Regions from separate parts of the Kovacikia sp. CALU 1929 genome, predicted to be linked through region 4. Evidence: predicted binding sites of a transcription regulator. Region 4 holds the regulator's gene; each other region holds the start of a gene.
What was found. The regulator NtcA, encoded in region 4, controls nitrogen genes in cyanobacteria. The targets are predictions, from matches to a motif close to TTTGTANNNNNNNNTACAAA.
Positions count from the first base shown of each region.

Region 1: the regulator NtcA is predicted to act here: its motif matches at 2,839-2,858, upstream of pirA (arginine synthesis PII-interacting regulator PirA).
Region 2: the regulator NtcA is predicted to act here: its motif matches at 4,189-4,208, upstream of AC1S52_RS20010 (circularly permuted type 2 ATP-grasp protein).
Region 3: the regulator NtcA is predicted to act here: its motif matches at 2,050-2,069, upstream of gifA (glutamine synthetase inactivation factor IF7A).

Region 1 covers NZ_JBXBCF010000061.1:55,572-61,198, forward strand. Annotated here, with positions in the region: gene AC1S52_RS09745 (monovalent cation:proton antiporter family protein) at 1-1,327, shown strand, start outside; gene AC1S52_RS09750 (Hfq-related RNA-binding protein) at 1,365-1,580, opposite strand; gene dapF (diaminopimelate epimerase) at 1,649-2,509, shown strand; gene pirA (arginine synthesis PII-interacting regulator PirA) at 2,618-2,773, opposite strand; gene AC1S52_RS09765 (SAM hydrolase/SAM-dependent halogenase family protein) at 3,033-3,869, shown strand; gene AC1S52_RS09770 (DUF2301 domain-containing membrane protein) at 3,961-4,620, shown strand; gene AC1S52_RS09775 (SpoIID/LytB domain-containing protein) at 4,639-5,627, shown strand, end outside.
Region 2 covers NZ_JBXBCF010000077.1:13,274-18,900, reverse strand. Annotated here, with positions in the region: gene AC1S52_RS20025 (proteasome-type protease) at 1-517, shown strand, start outside; gene AC1S52_RS20020 (transglutaminase family protein) at 702-1,571, opposite strand; gene AC1S52_RS20015 (alpha-E domain-containing protein) at 1,581-2,543, opposite strand; gene AC1S52_RS20010 (circularly permuted type 2 ATP-grasp protein) at 2,613-4,046, opposite strand; gene pgeF (peptidoglycan editing factor PgeF) at 4,425-5,222, shown strand; gene AC1S52_RS20000 (alcohol dehydrogenase catalytic domain-containing protein) at 5,330-5,605, opposite strand.
Region 3 covers NZ_JBXBCF010000057.1:143,559-149,185, reverse strand. Annotated here, with positions in the region: gene AC1S52_RS07220 (serine/threonine protein kinase) at 1-908, opposite strand, end outside; gene AC1S52_RS07215 (alpha/beta fold hydrolase) at 1,068-1,919, opposite strand; gene gifA (glutamine synthetase inactivation factor IF7A) at 2,125-2,325, shown strand; gene infB (translation initiation factor IF-2) at 2,639-5,627, opposite strand, start outside.
Region 4 covers NZ_JBXBCF010000075.1:162,304-167,930, forward strand. Annotated here, with positions in the region: gene fabI (enoyl-ACP reductase FabI) at 1-655, opposite strand, end outside; gene ntcA (global nitrogen regulator NtcA) at 1,469-2,140, shown strand; gene nagA (N-acetylglucosamine-6-phosphate deacetylase) at 2,168-3,322, opposite strand; gene AC1S52_RS19225 (NUDIX domain-containing protein) at 3,412-3,867, shown strand; gene purE (5-(carboxyamino)imidazole ribonucleotide mutase) at 4,014-4,529, shown strand; gene AC1S52_RS19235 (SDR family oxidoreductase) at 4,613-5,443, shown strand; gene AC1S52_RS19240 (lysophospholipid acyltransferase family protein) at 5,503-5,627, opposite strand, start outside.

The sequences.
Region 1 (5,627 bases), on a different contig from region 4:
CGTCCTTGCCAGTGAGGGGCAATCCTTGGGGCTGGTTTCTCGACGGGTTTATTTGTTGATTCTGGGCACCACAGCCGTAACATTGGTATTGACTCCTTTTGTGTTGCGACTGATACCGCAATTGTTTGCTTGGGCAGAGGAACTGCCGTGGTTGAAGTATTACCTCGATAGAAGTGAGCAGCCTTTAGAAATTGCGGAAGATTTACCTTCTCAAAACCATGTAGTCGTATGCGGTTACGGGCGGGTTGGGCAAAATATTGTACGCCTGCTGCAAGACCACAGTTACCCGGTGATTGTGATTGACCTGTCAGAACGACGCATTCAGGAGTTGCGGGAGAAAGGCATTCCCTACATTTATGGAAATGCGGCAAGTCTGCATGTGTTGGAGAAGGCAGGGGTGAAAACAGCCCAGGGTATGGCGATCGCCCTACCTGACCCGATGAGTAGCCGCCTCTCTCTGAAGCGATCGCTGGAACTAACACCCGATCTGGATGTGGTCGTGCGGGCAACCCAGGACAAAGACATTGAATTGCTTTACCAGTTGGGGGCGCGGGAGGTTGTACAACCCGAATTTGAAGCCAGCCTGGAGCTTTCCTCCCATCTATTGACGGGGATTGGGCTACCCCTGCCAGTCATTCAGCGAGAGGTGCAGCAGATCCGCAACTCCCACTACGCCGAACTACGGGCCGAACGACCTTCTTATCAGGTGTCGCGGGAATTGAAGGAAGCGACCCAGGAGATGAACAGTCAGTGGTATCCCTTGCCAGACATCTCACCCATTGTGGGGATGACTCTGGAAGAGACAAATCTCCGCCGTCTAACTGGGGTTAGCCTGATGGCAATTAAGCGAGCAAATGGGGAAGAGGTCGATTACCCGGATGGCAAAACCGTATTGGAGGTTGGCGATCGCCTGCTGTTGATTGGTGCATCGGATGAACTAATCGCCTTTGATGAACTGGCAAAGGGAGAAGCTGCCGTCCCTACAGAAAATGCCTCCTGTCAGTGGCTTCTGGTACCAGAGGATAGCCCAGTCGTGGGTAAAACTCTGGCTGAACTCCACATCCGGCGACAGTTTGGTGTGCTGGTACAGGCAATTCGGCGAGAAGGCAAGTTCATCAGCTACCCGGATGGCGATAGTGAACTTCAGGCAGGCGATCGCTTGTTGCTCTGTGGCGGGTTCTACTCACTCAGTCAGGCAAGCCGCTGGATCATGCCCAACCCAGAGATCCCAGAAATCCTCCCGCTCTCCGTCGCCTCGGTGGCAGTTAGTGAGGCTTTACGAGAGTACATGCCAGAGGATGAGCAGGTAGAGCTTTTGGGAGAGTGAATGGGTGGGTGAGTGGATTGACACCTGCCAAACCTCTCTACATCCTGGGTTTCAAGTAAACGATTGCTTGCCGCCAAACAATAGTGGGTTGATCGTACTGATCTGTGAGGGAAATACAATGCTGGTCTTGCCAGCTAATCTTGCCAGCTAATAGGTCTCCTGTCGTGAGTTTCAGCTCAACCTCTTTTTCTTCGCGAATCAGGGTTTGAATCTGGCGAACACTGGGTAATCCGGTTTCAAGTTCTACAGTCATTGCTTGCGTCCCCAAAAAACTACTAAGCTCGACATTATTCACTTCACATCCCCTATTGCAACACATCTATGGCAATTGAGTTCACCAAGTATCACGGATTGGGAAATGACTTTATCTTGATTGACAACCGCTCATCATCAGAGCCGCTCTTAACACCAGAACAGGCAATACAGTGGTGCGATCGCCATTTTGGGATTGGTGCCGATGGAGTCATCTTTGCCCTGCCAGGACAGGATGGCTGCGATTACACCATGCGGATTTTTAACTCGGATGGCTCAGAACCGGAAATGTGCGGTAATGGGATTCGCTGCTTCGCCCGGTTTGTTACCGATCTGGAAGGAACTCACGAAATCCGTTCTTACCAAGTTCACACGCTGGCTGGGGTCATGACCCCCAAACTGGAGGCAAATGGGTTCGTGACAGTTGATATGGGTGAACCCCGATTACTGGCAGCCGAAATTCCGACGACCCTGGGCAGCCCCGATCAAACAGTGGTAGATTTTCCCCTGGAAGTGGCAGGAAAAACCTGGCAGGTAACCTGTGTCAGCATGGGCAACCCCCACTGCATCACTTTTGTAGAGGATGTTGCAGCCATTCCCTTAGAAGTTCTTGGACCCCAGTTTGAGTGCCATCCGGTGTTTCCCAAGAAAACCAATACTGAATTTATTCAGGTTATTCGTCCTGATTATCTAAAGATGCGAGTTTGGGAGCGAGGGGCAGGAGTAACCCTGGCATGTGGAACGGGAGCCTGTGCATCCCTGGTTGCAGCCGTCCTGGTCAGTCAGCAGGTGGAGAAAAACTATCCTCTGGTTAATCGCCACGCTACAGTGGAACTTCCCGGTGGTCGTTTGCAGATTGAATGGTCTGAAACAAACAACCACCTCTACATGACAGGTCCAGCCGAGAAGGTTTTTTCAGGCAAAGCGTGATATTGAAATCTGTGCAAAAAATAGGAGGGTGTGTTGTCTGAACGCACTCTCCTATTTTGTCGTGAACATTGGAGCATACTAACCGGGCATATTTGAAGGCTGAGGAAACTAACTGAGATAATTGGCTTCTGCTTCCAGCAACCGAATGAGATGCTCGTCACCTTTTGCTCTGGCGGCTTCTAGGCGGCGTTGCAGATTTTTTTGAAGGTTTGCCCGATGAGTTTCTGCAATTCTTGTGCGGGTTTCTTGACGATTTTTGTTCATGGTGGACAATAATCTCGTTTTACTCGTGGTATCTGATTATTCCCATCATAGCAATCCGGGTGCAAGGTGTAGTTTTAGATACTAAATTTTACGGTCATGTGGTCAGAAACTTTAAGATTTGGCTAATGCAGACCTCGGAGGTTTTGACCAAAGCGGTATACACAGTGAGCATAGCGGCTGAAACCTCCGAGGTCTTGACCGGATACAAGCCGGGTGTAGGGTAGGGGAAGGTTAATGAAAGCTGTGGCAGAAAAAGCAAATGATGCAAAGTGGCTGTCTGGCACTTCTGAGTGATTTTGGTTTGAGCGATCCTTACGTGGGAATGCTGAAAGGGGTAATCGCCCAGATCAATCTTCATCTGACGGTCATTGATCTGACGCATCAGATCCCACCACAGAATGTGGCGTTTGCCCGGTTTGCGCTAATGACTGCGTACCCATACTTGCCGCCGGGGACGGTTTATGTCGCTGTCGTTGATCCAGGCGTGGGTAGCCATCGGCGCGCGATCGCAATATCAGTGGGCACTAACCCTAGCCAACCTTCCGGCTTTTTGGTTGGACCGGATAATGGGTTGTTCAGTGGGGTTTTGAGCCAGAACCCGGTTATAGCCGCCGTGGAGCTGACAACTCCCCTATACTGGCGCACCCCTGAACCCAGCCAAACGTTTCATGGGCGAGATATTTTTGCACCCGTGGGGGCACACCTTGCCAGTGGCAGGGGGCTGACTGACGTGGGGCAGGCGATCGCTCCAGAAACCCTGGTTAGCCTTAATCCACCTCCCATTCGCGTGGAGGAGTTAGATGATGGCGCAACCAGAATCACTGGCACTATTCAGGCAACGGATCACTTTGGCAACTTGATTACCAATATTCCTGCGGCGCAGGTGCTTGCAAAAGAATGGGGTGTAACAGTCAATAATTTTGAGATTCCTGGACAACAGACCTACAGCGACTCTTCACCGGGAGACTTGCTGGCACTAGTGGGAAGCCACGGCTGGGTTGAGATTGCAGTCAATCGAGGAAATGCCCAGGAAAGGCTTAGACTGGAGGAGGGAAATGGGGTAAGGGTGATAGGAAGGGTGAAGGATGAAGGATAAGGATAAGGATAAAGGGCTTGTTTCCCAAGGGTAGGAGAAAGGCAATCCAAAATCTAAAATCCAAAATCGGATGAAGAATGAAGGAGGGAGTATGCAGGCTGAGCCAATGGTTTACCAGGGACAGTTTGGTGAGTTTACAATCAACGATGAGGATCGCCGGGGAGTGGTGATCTATCGGGGTGGATTGATGGTGGCAGCGCTCTGTTTTGCGATCGGTGCGGGGTTGGTGCTATGGCAGGGGGATAACCCGGCAATTTTGTTCTGGTTGACGTTCCTCTACACAGGGTTTTGTGCAGCGTTAGGGGTGAGTTTGCTAACGATTCACATCTACATGGAACCCTTACATCGAGCATTACAGGCGTTTTGGCTGGTTGGCTGTTTAGCATCCCTGGCGATCGCTCACTTCAGTCCGGAGCCATTTGCTCTGACGGTATACCGTTACCCACTTTCGCTGCTGGGTATTGGCTTTACCTTTGTGGCGCTAACGGGTATCTTCTTTAAGGAAGCATTTTGCTTTGATCGGGTAGAAACCAAGCTATTAACCCCTCTGGTTCCGGTATTGTTGTTGGGACATCTGGTAGGCTTATTACCATTACCGTTGGAACGGGTGCTACTACTGCTTTGGGCTATTCTTTTTCTAGTCTTTGCTTTACGGAAGGTGATTCAACCAATTCCGCCAGACATTGGCGATAAGAGTGTTTTTGATTATCTAAACCAGCAACGACTGACCAGGACTGACGTTTCCCGTTAGTAGCAATCACCGTTTAACATGACAGAACCGAAAATTCCTGATCTAATCAAGCGCTATCTTTGGGTTGTACTGCCACTGTTAGGAGGGTTGACTTTGGGAGCGGTTCTCCTGAACCAGCCGGAAAAACAGGCATCCTCCTCCCAAAAGGAAGTTGAGGTTGTGCCACCTGCACCCAGGGAGACTGTTGCCACCCCTATCCCCTCTCCCTCTGCAAAACCATCCCCAAGTCCGCCAAAGTCGCCACTGGCAAAAGCCTCTCCACAAGCGATTAACCCGTCTAATTACACTGAGCAAGAAAAAGCCATTAACAAAGAAGCCAAGGCAAGGTTTCTGGCTTCAGCCGCCACGGTTGATTCTTTGATTGAGATTCGAGTCGCGATCGCAGAAGGCATTCCCTCGACTAAGATCGGTGCCTCCAGTGATGCGGTGCTAATGGATAAAGATGGACGACATTTACAAAAACTTTCGTCCAGTAACACTTACACGGTTCAGCCTAGCGGAGATTCCATTAGCTTTGGCTCCTGGCAACTGCCGCCAATTGTGCTGGTTGATCCAGGGGTGGGACAGTCGTTTCAGTTGGGCGATCGCGTCTACCGGGGGCGGTTACTGCTAGTTGCAGAACGGGGCAATCTCTTGGGCATCAACTATATCAACCTGAGGCAGTATTTGCACAGCGTTGTGGCAAGCGAAGTGTCTCCAAACTGGCACACAGAGGCGTTGAAAGCACAGGCAGTGGCTGCCCGCTCCTACGCCCTGACCTACTATTTCAAACCTGCTCACTCCCTGTATAACTTGGGGGCAACGGAGTATTACCAGGTCTATAGTGGCATTGAACGAGAGGCAGATACCACCCGTAAAGCAGTGGATAACACGGCTGGAGAGTTCGTCAGCTACCGGGGCGGCATTGTGGAGTCTCTATATGCTGCTTCGGACGACATTGTGGCTGAGGCGTTTCGTGGGCGCGGCATGAGCCAACTGGGTGCCCTTGACCTGGCAGAGAAGGGGTT
Region 2 (5,627 bases), on a different contig from region 4:
TGCCCGCTACATCGGCTTGAAGTCGAGGCAGGTGCAAGAACAGGATCGTCCCTGGTTGGAGAAAGACCGCATCGATTTTGCCTGTTCTTTTCTGCTGGGTGGGCAAATCAAGGGCGAAGATCCGGCGCTTTACCTGATCTATAATCAGGGGAACTGTATCCAAGCATCGAAAGATACGCCGTTCCTCCAGATTGGTGAGACTAAGTATGGTAAGCCCATTCTTGATCGCATTCTAGACTTTGAGACTCCCCTGGAGGATGCCGCCAAATGTGCCTTACTCTCCATCGATTCCACGATGAAGTCCAACATTTCAGTCGGTCCCCCCATCAACCTGATGATGTATGAAACAGACTCCTACAAAATTCGCTATGAACTGCGCCTGAGACTAGGAGCGCCCTATTTACAAAAGATCCGCAATATGTGGGAGGTATCGATCAAAGAAGCCTTCGATCGCATGCCTAATATTGATTGGGACAACTATACGCAAGTTCCGGGCGATCCAAATCTAACCGATTGAAGCGATTCTCCATGAAAACTTTAATCCAACCTCCGTTCTTTCCGGATCTGGACCTACCATTGCTGGCACGTATATCCTGCCCCAGGAGCAACCCCAGGCAGTCAAGGAATTTCTGAAAGCTGTGCGATCGCAAAAGGGAAGATAGCGTTCCGACTGATTGGCTGTCATAAACTGAACCTTTAGTCTACCCAATGCCCTGAATCACTAGTTGATAGGACATCTCTGTCTGTGCTCCTCCCGCCTGACTAAAGGCACCAGCAATGGGGGCGGCATAGCGATGGGATGCACTGGCAACCAGGGCGATGTGGCGATCGCTCACCGCTAACCCATGCGTTGGATCAAACCCACGCCAGCCAGCTCCAGGCAGATAAACCTCTGCCCAGGCATGCAAATGTCGCTCATCATTGTCCAAATCGCCTTCCTGGTATCCACTGACAAACCGAGCAGCCAAGCCGATCGCCCGACAGGTTTCAATAAACAAAACGGTCAAATCTCGACAGGAGCCTGCCCGATTCAGCCAGGTAGTACCCGGTGGCAGGGGATCGCCCGTCTCTCGAATCATATATTTGCAGTTTGTATACAGGGTCTGGTTCAACTCAGCTAAGAAAGCAGTGGTATTGCCTTCCACCTCCTGCAAAATTTCCTGTGCCAGAGCGATCGCAACCGGATCGACCGTAGCCGTATATCCTGGATACTGCCCTCCTAGATAGGGCTGAAGCTGCATCAACAAAGAAGCTGGGTAGTCAATCGGAAGCCCGGTCGCCCAGGGTTCTAACAAATAGTTGAATGGGTTTGTTTGATGCGTCTCCACCTGTGAAAGGACTTGCACGATCAGTGATTCGGTGAGTTCTGGCTGAAACCAAATTTTGATCATGGCATTTCCTTCCAGATCAACAATTGGAGATTGATTAAGCGGAAGCGGGGTCACCAGCAACGAGAAAGACTGCACCGTTTGATTGCTATCACTGCGAGGACGTAACCGCACCAGATGGGGAGCAAGGTTGACAGGCTGGCTGTAATGGTAGGTTGTAATGTGACTAATTTGGTAACGCACAGGTGCTCCCTACCCTGCTGTTTGCAAAGCGAAAAACGTCTCAAACATCTTTTCTCCTACATCGTTCATGCGGCTTTGGAGGCTATCGAGGAATTCGTGCAAACCCTGGTCGATGATGTCGTCAATGGTGAGGTAGTCCAGATCGGTACGGAGACGACCGAGGGCGCGTTCGACGGAGGTGCGCCAGGTGCCAACCGGCGTGCCAGTAATTTGGTGCAGCGATCGCTCCGCCTGGATAATTGAAAACCGGATTGAGCGGGGAAACTCCTGATCCAGAATCAAAAATTCTGCGATCAGGTTGGGCGAAATTCGATGTTGACCTCGTTTGCGGTACATTTCATAGGCACTGGCAGACTTTAATAGGGCAATCCACTGGAGTTCGTCCAAAGTGCTGCCCACGTAGTTCACGGAGGGCAGGAGAATAAAATACTTCACATCCAGGATGCGGGCAGTTTTATCTGCCCGCTCCAGTAGTCTACCAATCTGCCCAAAGTGCCAACCCTCACTATGGGTCATCGTTGCGTCCATCACCCCAGCAAACAGGTGGCTTGCCATCTTCACCTCTTCGTAAAACTTGAGCACGCTGGAAAGATCGTGGAGCGTTTTTGACTCGGCAGCCTCCATCACCATCAGATAAAACGAGTTAACGTGCTGCCACATTTCGGAAGAGATAACCTCCCGCACCGATCGCGCATTTTCCCGGGCTGAGCGCAGACAAGACAGGATGGAATTGGAATAATCACTATCAAAGGTGAGAAATCGGATGACGTTTTCAGACGTGGCTTCCCCATAACGCGCTTTAAATAATGGAAGGTCACCCGTGGTTAAGACAATGGGTTGCCATTGATGGGTAAATCCGCTGGGGGAATCCAGCAACAGGTTCAGGTTGACATCCACAAATCGGGCGACGTTCTCTGCCCGTTCAACGTAACGGTTAAGCCAGTAGATTGAATCTGCAACGCGACTAAGCATGTCAGTTGGTTAGTGATGAGTGGTGGATTAGCGGTTGACTGCTCATTTCTAGCAACCAGCCACTAGCCTCTATTTACAAACGACCCAGGTATCCTTACTGCCTCCTCCCTGGGAGGAGTTGACAACGAGTGAGCCTCGCCGGAGTGCCACACGGGTCAAACCACCGGGATTGACGTAAATTTCCTTTCCATACAGAATATAGGGGCGCAGATCTACATGACAGCCTTCCAGGCGATCGTCCATCAGGGTAGGCACTCGTGAGAGGCACAAAGTTGGCTGGGCAATGTAGTTGCGGGGAGAGGCTTTGATCCGTTCAGCAAAATCATCGCGCTGTTCCTGCGTAGCATGGGGTCCCACCAGCATTCCGTACCCTCCCGATTCGTTGGCAGCTTTGACCACCAGCTTGTCCAGGTTTGCCAGAACGTGGTTCTGTTGCTCCGGTTCCCAGCAGAGGTAGGTTGGAACATTGGATAGGATTGGATCTTCATTCAGGTAGTAGCGGATCATTTGGGGCACGTAGGCATAGATTACCTTGTCGTCTGCCACGCCGGTCCCTAGGGCATTGGCGATCGCTACCCGTCCTGCCCGATACACATCCATCAACCCCGGTACGCCCAGTAACGAGTCTGGACGGAAGACTTTAGGATCAATGAAATCATCATCAATTCTGCGGTAGATGACATCGACCCGTTGTAACCCCTTAGTGGTTCGCATTTGTAAATAACCATCCTGCACCACCAGATCCCGTCCTTCCACCAATTCCACCCCCATCTGCTGTGCTAGAAAGGAGTGTTCAAAATAGGCAGAGTTGTAGATACCGGGTGTGAGGACAATAACCGTTGGGTCAGAAAGGTGTTCGGGTGCCAGATTCAACAACGTCTCCAGCAAATGACTGGAGTAGTCTTCCACCGGCTGAATCTTCATCGTATTAAACACCAGCGGAAAGGTGCTCTTCATCACCCGCCGGTTTTCCAGCACATAGGAGACACCGGATGGGCAGCGCAGATTGTCTTCCAGGACGTACCATTGACCGTCGCGATCGCGCACCAGGTCAGTTCCCGTAATATGGCACCAGATACCACCAGGCGGCTGTAGCCCCAGGCAAGGTTCCAGAAACCCAGTTGCAGAGTAGATTAGCTCTGATGGAACAACCTTATCCCGCAGGATTTTTTGCTCCCCGTAGATATCTCCGATGAATAGATTGAGGGCATGAATCCGCTGTTTCAGTCCCGCTTCTAATAACGCCCATTCATCCGCTGAAACAATACGGGGGATGATGTCAAATGGGAAGATGCGTTCGGTTCCCTGTCCGTCACTATAGACATTGAACGTAATCCCCATTTTGAACATGGCAATTTGAGCTGCCTGCTGCCGCCGCCGCACCTCGTTTGCTGAAAGGGAGTTGATTCGATCAATCAGCGGCAACGAGTCCGGGCGAGGTTGCCCTTTAGCCACGAAAAGTTCGTCGTAAAAATCTCCAGGGTCGTAGTCGTTGAACTGCACGGCAATCAATCCGATGGTTTTTCCACAACGTTGCTGAAAAGCAGGATGAACTGAAACGAAGTTTCAAGCATACAGTACCTTCTCCATCCCCAGAATCAGCAACGCCTTTCCCCCTATTGAATAAGGGTGTCGGGACCCTCAAACTGTAGCATTCGATACAATTGTCCCTCAATCCATCAATGCAACCGCTTGTCAGATATCCTTTTAGCCATAAAGGGCTACACATTCCGCCATTCTTAAAAGTTTTGGTAGAGTTGCCGCAGATGAGAGGATTCATCCTGCCTGGAGGGCTGGCAGAAATCCGTTGAATGGCTGTTTTTGCTTACAAAGGAGACATTGCATAAGGTAGCATGGACTGGCTGAGGAGATGAGTTTCCTATGCATACCTGGGAATGGCGTAACTGGAACGATTTACCTTACCTGACCTGTAGCCTTTTGGGGGACTGGTCTCATGGCTTCTTTACTCAGCAATTTTGGTCCCGTCCTCCAGTGCTGTTGACCGAGATTTTGCATCCTTCTGCCCAGACCTATCGGGTTAAGCAGGTTCATGGCAATACGGTGCTGGTTCCGTCTGAGGTGGAGACTTGCTCGATCGCCACTGGCAATATTTCCCAACCATCGGAGGATCATCCTCCAGCAGATGGATTGATTACGGAGCAGGCAGCGCAAGCGGTATGGGTCTGTAGTGCCGACTGCACTCCGGCGTTGATTGGAGATGTGGTAACGGGGCAGGTGGCGGCAGTTCATGCTGGGTGGCGGGGAACCGCGATGCAGATTGTGCCAGAGGCGATCGCTCGGCTTCAGGCTCAGGGCAGTCAACTTCAGGATTTGCGGGTAGCGTTGGGACCGGCGATCGCGGGTGAGGTTTATCAAGTTTCAGAGCAGGTGGCGGCTCAGGTTGGTTCAACGATCGTTGCGACGGACCCCGCCAATGTAAACGAAACCCTGGGTGCCTTACGCCAGGTGCCTGATTCGCCCGTATTGGATGACCCTGAACCAGGGCGGGTACGCCTGGATGTGCGGCGGGTGAACGCGCTGCAACTGTCGCAGCTAGGGATGAAGCCAGAACAAATTGCGATCGCCCCTTTCTGCACCTATCAGAACCCAGACAAATTTTTCTCTTATCGCCGTAGCCGTCAGAAAAAAGCCCAATGGTCAGGGATTGTGAGCAAATAGGGAATGTTTCAGAGCAGGAAAGAGGGTTCATTCAGCCCGAACGGTTAATCCGGCTGCCCCCTGAATTTTACCGTTGCGGAGGGCAGCCAGGGCTTCATTTGCTGCTGTCAGGGGAAAGGGTTCGACCTGGGTATGAATGGGAATTTGGGGAGCCAGGGCGAGGAATTCTTCGCCAAGCTTTGCACCGTTCCTACCATTTGATGTCCTGGCACTAGGGGCAGTTTCGGTTGGGTCAACTCCCCATCTACAACATGCAGATCATCGGTTCGGCACACCCCACAGGTATGAACCTGGATCAAAACCTGCCCCGCACCAGGTTCAGGAATGGGCAACTCCCCTTTCCGTAACGGTTGACCGGGAGCGTCTAAAATCATGGCTCGCATGGCTCCTCGGGGTGATTTGAAA
Region 3 (5,627 bases), on a different contig from region 4:
AGTTGGGTTTGTCCCAGCAAAGATGGAATCAAAATTTCCAGGGTACGAGCATCTTTAGTTAGAGAAATTTTAGTGTCAGCCGGTTTTTCGATGGATACCTGGATATTCTGACTTTTTCTACCCTGCCCTAGCATGTCTAAGGCTTCCTGAGCAGATTTGCTTCGTTGATCCAGGTTTGGTTCAGTCATCCACTCCAACCAATCGGCAAATTCTGGACTCACACTGGTCGTTTGCCCAAAGTCAATTTTGACTCCCTTGCGCGGCAGACTGGAGGGGTGAGTTCCCGTGAGAAGGGCAATCAGCGTGGCACCCAGGCTATAGAGGTCGGAAGCGGGCACAGCCCGTCCGCTAAACTGTTCGGGAGGCATGTAGCCATAGGTCCCTACAACAGTGAACGCGCTCGTTTCTCCAGTACCTTTAATCGCCTTCACCGAGCCAAAATCAACCAGATACGCCTGACGGTTTGCCAACAAAATATTGCTGGGTTTGATATCCCGATGGACGATAGGTGGTTGACGACCGTGGAGGTAAACCAGAATGTTCAGCAAAGCTTTTGCCAGTTGCTTTGTCTCCGCCTCAGTAAAGATTCGTCCCTGTTGCATACATTGCTCCAGCGACTTTCCTTCCACATAGGTCTGAATCAACGCCAGAGCCTTATCATTCGGTAGCTGATGCTCAAAATAACCCAGGTAACGTGGGATGGAAGGATGGGAAAGAGACTTGAGGATCTCAACCTCCCGCTCAAACAGTTTTAGGTCGTCCCACTCTAGCTGCTCATCCAGAAACAAAAGCTTAATAACCACTTGTTGTTGAGTGATCTGATCACGGGCGAGTAACGTCCATCGCCCAGTTTGTTTGCCAATCTGCCGCTCGACTTCATAGCGATCGCCCAGTATTTGACCTGACATTGACTTGTCCCTGGTGAATATATACAGGTTTTATAACTCTGGTGATTAGAGAACAGCAAGTAGTGGAAGAGGGGAGAAGTTGTTGGTTGTTAGTTGTCATTGGTCATTGGTCGTTGGTCACTCTCAACTCTCAACTCCTCACTCCTCACTCCTCACTCCTCACCTCACCTGTCTGCGTAGAAAACTCAGTAGTGCATCACTGACCTTTTCATGCCAGTCCTCTTGGGGATAGTGCCCGACTTCTTCAAGTTTGATGAAGTCGGCATCCGGCAAAGATTGGGCAAACTGTTGGGCAGAGTTAAGGGGGAGCCATGGGTCGCGATCGCCCCAGGCAAATAGAATAGGACGAGTCCATTGCTTTAATCCTGCCTCAATTTCTGCGGTTGTTTGCTTTAACTCCAAATTTTGAATGGTTGCCAGTAAAGCCCGTCCCGCATCTGAACTTTTCAGGAAAGGTCGCCGGTAAACGTCCAGGTCCCGATCTTCTACACGATAGCCGCCGCCACCTTCCAGAGTTCTATCAACGAGCAGCGGATCTTGAGTCATCATGTCGCCAACCAGGGGTAACCCAAGCTGTTTCATCTTCCAGGGCAGTTTTGAATTGGTTGTAATGGGAGCATTCAGAATCGCGATCCGTTCAATTTGCTCAGGATGACGTAAAGCATACTGTAACCCGACCGAGCCAAGAAACCCCTGAACAACCATCGAGAATTGGTGAATCTCCAGAGCTTTGAGGAACGCTTCCAGAGCTTCAATAAAGGCATCAGAGGTGTAGGAAAAGTCCCGCCGGTCAGGTTTACCAGAGAAACCAGAGCCAATCCAATCGGGGGCGATCGCCCGAAATCCATGGTTTGCCAATGCTGGCATAACTTCCCGCCAACCATAGCTTTGGGAAGGAATGCCATGCAGAAGCAGAACAGGAGCACGATCTGTAATGCCGATGGGCACTGCTTCCCGGTAAAACCAGCGGAGGGATTCTGCTTCAACCCAGTTTTCGGTGGTTGATGACATTTTCTCAGTTTACTTAGGTTTGTTTGAGCTTACCGTTCCGGGGGAGCAACGGACAAGAAAGGAATTGAGCAATCTCCTCTAAACAATTAGATTTCTAAAAAAATGATTACGATTTGTAAAAGCAATCCATTTTGTAATTTTCACTACAGAATTTAACTGCTATATTATTCTAGGAAGGCGAACAATCAATACAGGAAAACCCACTATGTCTACAAATGAACAAATCCGGGCATTGATGATCCGTCATCATCACCTGATCAAAAACCGTGAGCAGTGCATGTTAAGCCGTGCTGCATCTGAAATTGGTATGCCTGCTGAAACGGCTCACTTCTGGAACCACATCCAGGGCAAGCCCCATCCCACCCTTGCTTCGGACTACGAGCGCACCCATGCGTCTATGAGCTAGTGGTCTGTCAAGAATTATTCTGTGGGTTGAAAACCCCAAAATAATAACCCCTTTCCTATCCCAGACTCACAAATACAAAGTTGGCAAACTGCTACTAGACTCAGTAGTTTAGAATATCCAAATTTCTGCCGGTAAGTACAAAAGGTCTTTCAAGTTTCTGTCTGATTAAGCAATACTTTTGTAGCTCAGAAAAAATGGGCGGTCTGCAAAGAGCAGACCGCCCATCGTTTTTTGTAGGTTTTAACGGGCTTGGTCATAGGCTATCCGACCTCTATATCGATGCCTATGACCCATCGCCCTTACTCCACTACTCCTACTTGGATAAGGTTCGCCGCTTGCTAATCATGCGGTAAGACTCGATAATGTCGCCTTCTACCCAATCGTTGAAGTTATCGATGCCAATCCCACATTCATAGCCAGTATTAACTTCTCGTGTATCTTCCTTCATTCGCTTCAGCGAATCCAGGTTACCTGAAAAGACAACAGAACTATTCCGATGTACCCGCACTTTAGAGTTACGAACCACCTTGCCAGATTGGACATAGCAACCCGCAACCGTACCACGTCCCACTGGGAAGACTGCCCGGACTTCAGCCTGCCCTAATCCTTCCTCAACTAACTCAGGCTCCAGTAGCCCTTCCATCGCAGCCTGAATGTCATCTAGCAGGGTGTAGATGATGTTGTACTCACGCACATCAACTCCGACGCGATCGGCTGCTTGACGGGCACCTGTTGCCAGGGTGGTGTTAAAACCAATAATGACCGCACTACTAGCCGCTGCCAGGTCAACGTCGGTTTCGCTGATTTCGCCCGGTGCAGCATGCAATACCCTCACCTGGACTTCCTTCTGCGGCAATTGCTTAAGCGCTCCCAAAATTGCCTCAACGGAACCCTGAACATCCGCTTTGAGGACCAAATTGAGTTCTTTCAATTCGCCTTCCTGAGCACGGGCAGACAGGGTAGTCAGGCTGACTGGACGTGATGCCATAGCCCGCATCAATCGGGTCTGGCGCTGTTCGTCCAATTTTGCAGTCGCCACAGCGCGGGCTTCTTTCTCATCCTGGAAGACTTCAAACTCATCACCGGCTGCCGGAACATCGCTCAGACCTAAAACCTCAACCGCAAAGGAAGGACTACCTTTCTTGACACGAAGCCCCCGGTCGTCCACCATTGCTCGCACCTTACCAAGGGAGGAGCCAGCGACTAGAATATCCCCAACTTTCAGGGTGCCATTTTGGATCAACAGTGTCGCAACTGGACCCTTCGCCTTATCCAGATGCGCTTCAATCACCGTGCCTCTAGCAGAACGATCCGGATTCGCATACAGATCTTCAACTTCAGACACCAACAGCAGCATTTCCAGCAAGGTATCCAGGTTTTCGCCTGTCAAAGCGCTGACGGGTACCATAATGGTGTCGCCACCCCACTCCTCAGGCACCAAACCGTATTCGGTTAATTCTTGCTTAACCCGATCCGGTTGTGCTTCCTCTTTATCAACCTTATTGATAGCAACAACAATGGGAACTTGAGCCGCCTTAGCATGGCTAATTGCCTCAATCGTTTGAGGTCTGGCACCATCATCAGCCGCCACCACCAGAACTGCAATGTCAGTCACCCGTGCGCCCCGCGCCCGCATCGCGGTAAACGCTTCGTGCCCAGGAGTGTCTAAAAAGACCACTTGCTGCATCTGACCATCGTGCTCAACATCCACATGATAGGCACCAATATGCTGAGTAATGCCGCCCGCTTCGCCCTGGGCTACCTTGGTCTTGCGAATCGAGTCCAGCAGGGTTGTTTTGCCGTGGTCAACGTGTCCCATGATAGTGACAACGGGCGGACGGCGTTGGAGTTTCTCCAGATCAGCCGCATCTATCATCTCAGTAACTTTACGGGCTTCTGCTTCTTTTTCACCCGTTTCGACTTCAACGTCCAATTCTTCAGCCACCATTGTGGCAGTCGGAACATCTAAAGTTTGGGTGACGGTGGCAGCGATCCCCTTCATAAACAGAGTACGGATAATCTCAGTTTCAGGAATCGCCATCATGGCGGCAAGTTCCTGCACGGTCAGGCTACCGATCAGCACAATTTTGGTGGTTTTCTCCACTTTGGCTTCTTCGCGACGCTCACGGCGATCGCGGGAAGAGTTTTGCCTTCTAGCTTTTGGAGCGGCTGCTGCCGGAGGCTTCGCCTGAGGAGCGCGTTGCGACTTTGGCTTAGCCGGACGAACTAAGGAAAGGCTAACCTGCATCGGCATATCCTGATTCTTATCGAGGATGTTATCAAGATCTTCATCATCCTCGTCATCCAGTTCTGGCTGAACGCGACGCTTACCCTTGGTAGGAGCTTTGGCTTTTTCAGGGAATTCCCGCCCTTCTTCCTCTTCTTCCTGCCAGCCCTTACCCTTTTTGGCCGTGCGGGGCAAGGTGGGTCTGAGAAGCTGAATTTCTTCCGTGCCAGTACCGGTCGTCGCAGTTTCAGTTCCTGCCGGATTAGGACGGTTTGCCCTCAACACAGGTTCAGCAGTCGCTCCCATATCACCAACCCGACCTGTGGCGGCTACTCCCTCATCAGAACCGGGACGAACGGGACGAGGACGCTTCAGTTCTACGATGGTTTGTGGGCGAGGTGTAGGGCGATCGGCCGTAGATTTTGCTCCAGCTTGGCTACTTCCAGGGGATTTGGCAACAGGTCTGGGTGAACGCTCAGGTGCATCAGAAGCTATTTCACCCTTAGAAATTTGAGCAGGCTGACCTGGCTGAGTCCGCTTTAAGACAGGACGGTTAGGCAAACTGGCTCTGTTGGAAGCAGGCGCACTCGGTCTCATGGGTGGACCAGAAAGTTCTGGCTGGGGCAGGGGTTCCTGAATTTCCTCTGGCTCCTCCACATCAGACACACTAAAGGGTGTCTCAACAGCCTCTTCTGCTACAAATTCAACAGGTTCAGCCACTTCTTCCAGAGCAACCAATGGCTCGGCATCCTCAGATGACGGAACGGTGTCCACCGGTTGACCTGGGCGACTAGGCGCAACCGGCTTCACCGATAGCGGAGTCGCCTGACTTGAAGCAGCCTGATTTGGAGCAGGCTGAGCAGCGTAGTTTGGCGGAATAGGGGCTTCCGGACTGGGAGAGGAACGAATAATAGGCTTACGAATTTCTAGAATTTGTTGCTTTTTTTGAACCGGAGCCGCTGGCTTCGGTTTTGGCTCCGATGCTTGAGAGTGTGATGAATGGCGTGGAACAGGTTTTGAAGAAGCGGGACGACTTGCAGCTTGCTTTTGGGCAGCAGCACGAATCCGCTCAGCC
Region 4 (5,627 bases):
GGCGCAGGGGAGCAACCTGTTCAACATGGTGAATCATGTCAAGGATGCCGCCAACCGCAGAAGATGCCAGAGTCCGGATGGGTCCAGCGGAGATGGCATTAACTCGGATATTTTGGGGACCTAGTTCTGATGCCAGATAGCGCACATTCATTTCCAGAGCTGCTTTTGCAATCCCCATCACGTTGTAATTGGGGATGACCTTGACTCCTCCCAGGTAAGTGAGCGTGACCACACTGCCCCCTGCCGTCATTAGCGGTTGAGCAGCGGAGCATAGCTTGATCAATGAATAAGCGCTAATGTCCAGGGCGGCTGCAAATCCGGCGCGCGAGGTATTAGCAAAACTGCCTGTCAAATCTTCTTTGTTAGCAAAGGCAAGGCAGTGAATCAGAATATCGAGCTGTCCCCACTTGTCTTTGACGGTTTCAAAGGTTGATTGAATTTGCTCGTCGTCCTGAACATTGCAGGGAAGAAACAGAGAGGGCTGTACTGGCTCTACCAGATCCGCAATCTTTTTAACGCGGCGTTCCTCATCAGGCAGATAAGTTATTCCAATCTTTGCTCCTGCTTGATGGAGCTGTTGGGCAATGCCCCAGGCGATGGAACGATTGTTAGCGATACCAGTAACCAGGGCGTTTTTTCCAGTCAAATTCAGCATAACTCTCAATCTGTAGGTAAGTGGTGAGGTGTCAGGTGTCAGGCTTCGACGTGAGCTTCGACGTGAGCGCTCAGCCGAACAGTGTCAGGTGTTGGGCGTTAGGTGCCTTTATTCTTTTTCGCTTCGTGGACTGCTCTATAGAGAATACTCAAAGATGGGGTATATCGGATAGCAAAGGTGTGCAACATAATAGGGAAATGACGTTTCCCGTCTAAACTGTGGTTGACCTTATAGATGCGCTCGAATCCTTGACTCCCTGGATTAGGGCATTCCCACTTGATTGAGAATGGTGATACAGCGGTTCTCATGCTGATGCGGTACAAGCTGGTGGTTTGTTATGAGTCATTAGTCCCTTGGGGGCAACCAATGACCAATGATCAAGAACGACCAAAAACGTACTTCACAAAGTTGAGAATTGCTATATCGCGTTTTTAAGAACAGTATTTGGCAGAAGAAACGCCAGTATCAAATTAATTAACTGTGGTGATAGCGTTTTTGAATTCAATGAAGTAATGGATAGCCGTAGAATCCTTGAGTCAAACAGATGAGATGTACCTCACCCAGAAAGGAAACGCTATAAGATGTTCTTAAACCATCTGGATTGGAGTTCAGGTGGTGCAAGTCCGAGTTAAATTTAAGCCTTTTTAGACAGCGAAGGGTTAAGGCAGTAGTCCAATATGTAACATCAGGCACAAAAACCTGCGGTGTAGTAAGTTTAAGTGTTCTAAGTTACAGATCTATCATTAGGTTCACTTAACTTAGGGCTGTACCTATTAGTTAACCGGGTAATCTTTTGGGTAGCAGGTAGGGTATATGGTTGTGATGCAAGATAAACCATTGGCATCTGTATTCCGCCAGATGGGGGGCGGGGCTTTTCCACCCGTTGTTGAAACGTTTGAACGGGGTAAAACAATTTTTTTCCCAGGAGATCCAGCCGAGCGTGTCTACTTTCTTCTTAAAGGGGCAGTCAAGCTATCCAGGGTTTACGAGGCGGGAGAAGAAATTACGGTCGCATTACTGCGAGAGAATAGCGTCTTTGGAGTTCTTTCACTGATCACCGGGCACAAGTCCGATCGCTTTTATCATGCCGTTGCATTTACCCCGGTTGAATTGCTCTCAGTCCCAATTGAACAAGTTGAAAAAGCACTGAAGGATAATCCTGATCTATCGATGGTTTTCCTGCGAGGGCTATCGTCCCGGATCTTACAGACTGAAATGATGATTGAAACCCTGGCTCACCGGGATATGGGTTCTCGGCTGGTCAGTTTTTTGCTGATCCTATGCCGTGATTTTGGGGTGCCCAGCAGTGATGGGATCACGATTGACCTGAAGTTGTCTCACCAGGCGATCGCGGAAGCAATTGGCTCCACCCGCGTTACCGTCACTCGCTTGCTTGGAGATCTACGCCAGGACAAAATGATCTCCATCCACAAAAAGAAAATAACTGTTCACAATCCAGTGACGTTAAGCCAGCAGTTTACTTGAGGAGGAGAGGAGAGGAGTTTGTACCCCTTACTCCTTTCCCCTCACTTCCCTCTCCAACCTGTTCCAGGTCAGTTCACCATCAGAGGTAAGATGCCATCGGAGAAGGTGGGCGGGTTGACCAATGTGGTTAGCCGACAGCCCGATCGCCTGACGGGGAGAACAAGTTACCAGGGCGATCGCTTGCTCCACGCTGCAAAGCCCCCATCTAACTAGATTTTGTGCGCCGGTGAGTAGGGGGAGGGTGGTTCCAGACAGGGTGCCATCGGGGAGTCGTGCTGTGCCTTCGTGAACCTCAATCTGGCGGGTATCCCAGGGATAGGTGCCATCGGGGAGTCCCAGGGGAGACAGGGCATCGCTGACTAAAAATATTCCCTGTTCGTAATTGCTTGCTTTGAGCAAAATATCCATCATGGTGGGGGAAACGTGCTCACCATCAGCAATCAGCCCGCAGTAAACGTTGGGGTTGGTGATGGCGGCTCCCAACAGTCCAGGTTCCCGGTGGTGCAGAGCTGGCATGGCGTTAAAAGCATGGGTGACCATAGTGGCTCCCATGCTAAACGCTCGTTGAGCCTGGGTTGCCCTTGCCAGAGAATGTCCCAGGCTGATGGTAATCCCCAAAGACTGGAGATAGGGAATGACCTTGTCGGTCTGATCCAGTTCAGGTGCCAGAGTCATGACCTTAACAAGGCTGGCATAGTCTCCCAGAACTCGTTTGACGTTCTCTAAAGTCAGGGGTAACAAATGTTCTTCGGGGTGTGCCCCTCGTTTCTGAGGATTGAGGAACGGACCTTCCAGGTGAACACCGAGCACTTGAGCAAATTTTGTCTGGTGACACTGGTGAAGGGTGGCAAGCGATCGCTGAATATTCTCGACTGAGGTAGTCACAATCGTTGGTAGAAACCCATCAACCCCCTGGTGCCAGAGAAACTCGCTAATATCCTTGATCTGGGTGCAATGGTCAGGATTGAGGTCAGGAAATGCCAGCCCTAGCGCTCCATTGATCTGGAGATCAACCCCTCCCAGGGAAACCCAATCACCCTCAACATCCAGAGAAGCTGTATTTTCAGGATGGGATAGCAGGGTTGGGGCGATCGCTTCAACCACTCCTTCACGAATTAAGATGTGCTGTAAGCCGTCCTGCCCAACAATGCGGGAATTTTTCAGAATCAAATTCTCAACCATGACACCTGACACCTGACACCTAACACCTTCATTTTCACCGCTTGTGTTCTAATCTTGAAATTGAATCGTACTGACTGGAGAAATAGGGTTTGCAAGTCCAATCGGGGTTAAAACGCGGCAAAGATTACATTGGGGTAGGGGTAGGGGCAGTTATTTTTGAAAACGGACAAATTCTCCTGATTGAGCGTTTGGTGCCACCAGAAGCCGGATATTGGGCGATTCAAGGAGGTGCCGTTGAGTTTGGCGAGACGATTGAAGCGGCAATCAAGCGGGAAGTTAAAGAAGAACTTGGGGTTGAAAGCGAAGTCGTGACACTGCTAGGAGTCACCGACCACATTTTGCCCGATGAAGAAGTTCACTGGGTTGCTCCTGTATTTCTGGTGAAGATTACAGCAGGTACGCCTCAAAATGTAGAAAGCCACAAACACCGAGACTTACGCTGGTTCTCACTCAATGACTTGCCCGATCAGATCACCCTGACAACCCGCTATGCGGTAGAGTTCCTGAAGAGCTACGATAGCAGGAAACAGGGAGTGGAGAGTTGAAAGTAGAGAGTTGGGGCGATAATCGGTAATGGGCGAAACAGTTACCTGACATCAAAAACCATCACCTTACATTCACAGTCCACTGACTACTGACTACTGACTACTGACTACTTTACCAACAACAACTAACAACCTCTCACCCTTCCATGTCCCCACCCCTGATTGGCATCATTATGGGCAGTGATTCGGACTTGCCCACGATGAAGGAGGCGATCGCAGCCTGCGAAGAATTTGGCGTTCTCTATGAGGTGGGGATTGTCTCGGCACACCGAACACCTGAACGCATGGTGGCATATGCCAAAGAAGCTCATCAGCGGGGACTAAAGGTAATCATTGCCGGAGCTGGAGGAGCTGCTCACCTGCCGGGTATGGTTGCGGCATTGACCCCGCTACCAGTGATTGGGGTTCCTGTTCCTAGCCGCCACTTGCAAGGAATAGACTCGCTTTACTCGATTGTGCAGATGCCTGCGGGAATTCCGGTGGCGACTGTGGCGATCGGCAATGCCCGCAATGCCGGACTGTTAGCCATACAAATTCTGGCAACCCATGATGCATCTCTACTGGAAAAGGTTCAGCAATATCGTCAAAGCCTGAATCAGATGGTAATGGAGAAGCAATCTAGGCTGAATCAAATCGGATATCAGAAATATTTGGAGATGTGAGTGCTAGGAGGGATGTTTGAAAATGGGTCATGGTCTATCTTAATCCGAAGGAATAGACTTGCAAGACATCGGAGGTAAAGGCAGTGAGTGATCGAGTACTCGTTGCAGGAGCAACAGGCGGCGTTGGGCAATTAGTGGTTGCCAGATTGATCCAAAAAGGGATGCCAGTGAGGGTTCTCACTCGTGGAGTAGAGCGGGCACAAAAAATGTTTGAAGGGAAGGTTGAGGCGATCGCTGGCGATACCCGTGACCTATCCACTCTCCCAGCAGCAACCCAGAATATCTCTTACATCATTTGCTGTACAGGAACGACTGCCTTCCCTTCTGAGAAATGGGACTTTGAGGTACCTGAAACCAGCAATCCAGTGCAGCAGTGGTTGGAATGGGGACAAATTTATTTCAATCCAGACTACCGCCGCACAAAAGCCAGAAACGGTCCCCAACAGGTTGATGCCGAAGGGGTTCATAACTTGGTTGCAGCGGCACCTCAAGATCTAAAGCGCTTTGTGTACATCTCATCCTGTGGAGTTGAGCGGAAAGATCAGTTTCCCTACACGGCGTTAAACGCTTTTGGAGTACTGGATGCCAAGCAGAAAGGCGAACAGTCCATCATTTCTTCGGGACTACCTTACACCATCATTCGACCAGGGCGGTTAATTGACGGACCCTATACTTCCTATGATTTAAATACCTTATTGAAAGCCACAACCGACGGTAAGCAAGGTGTCGTCATTGGCACTGGAGACAAACTAAATGGGCAAACCAGTCGGATTGATGTGGCGGCTGCCTGTGTGGAGTGTTTGCACAATCCAGCCACGGAAAGACAGGTATTTGAACTCATCAACCAGGGAGACAGAGCAGCGGTTGTAGATTGGGCAGCTTTATTTGCCCAGTTACCTCAAAATAGCGCCTAACCGTTGGTGTCCAGCAACCCACAGTGCTGTGGGTTGTTTGTCTGATCTGGTTCAAATGTTCAAACTGTTTCTGCTAAGTCTTTGAGAGAGCTAAACAAGCCAGCCGTCAACTGCTGAGCGTCACTTTTAGGTGAACCAAGGTTATAGTCAGCGACACGCAAGGGGGTGCCGACTTGAATCTTGG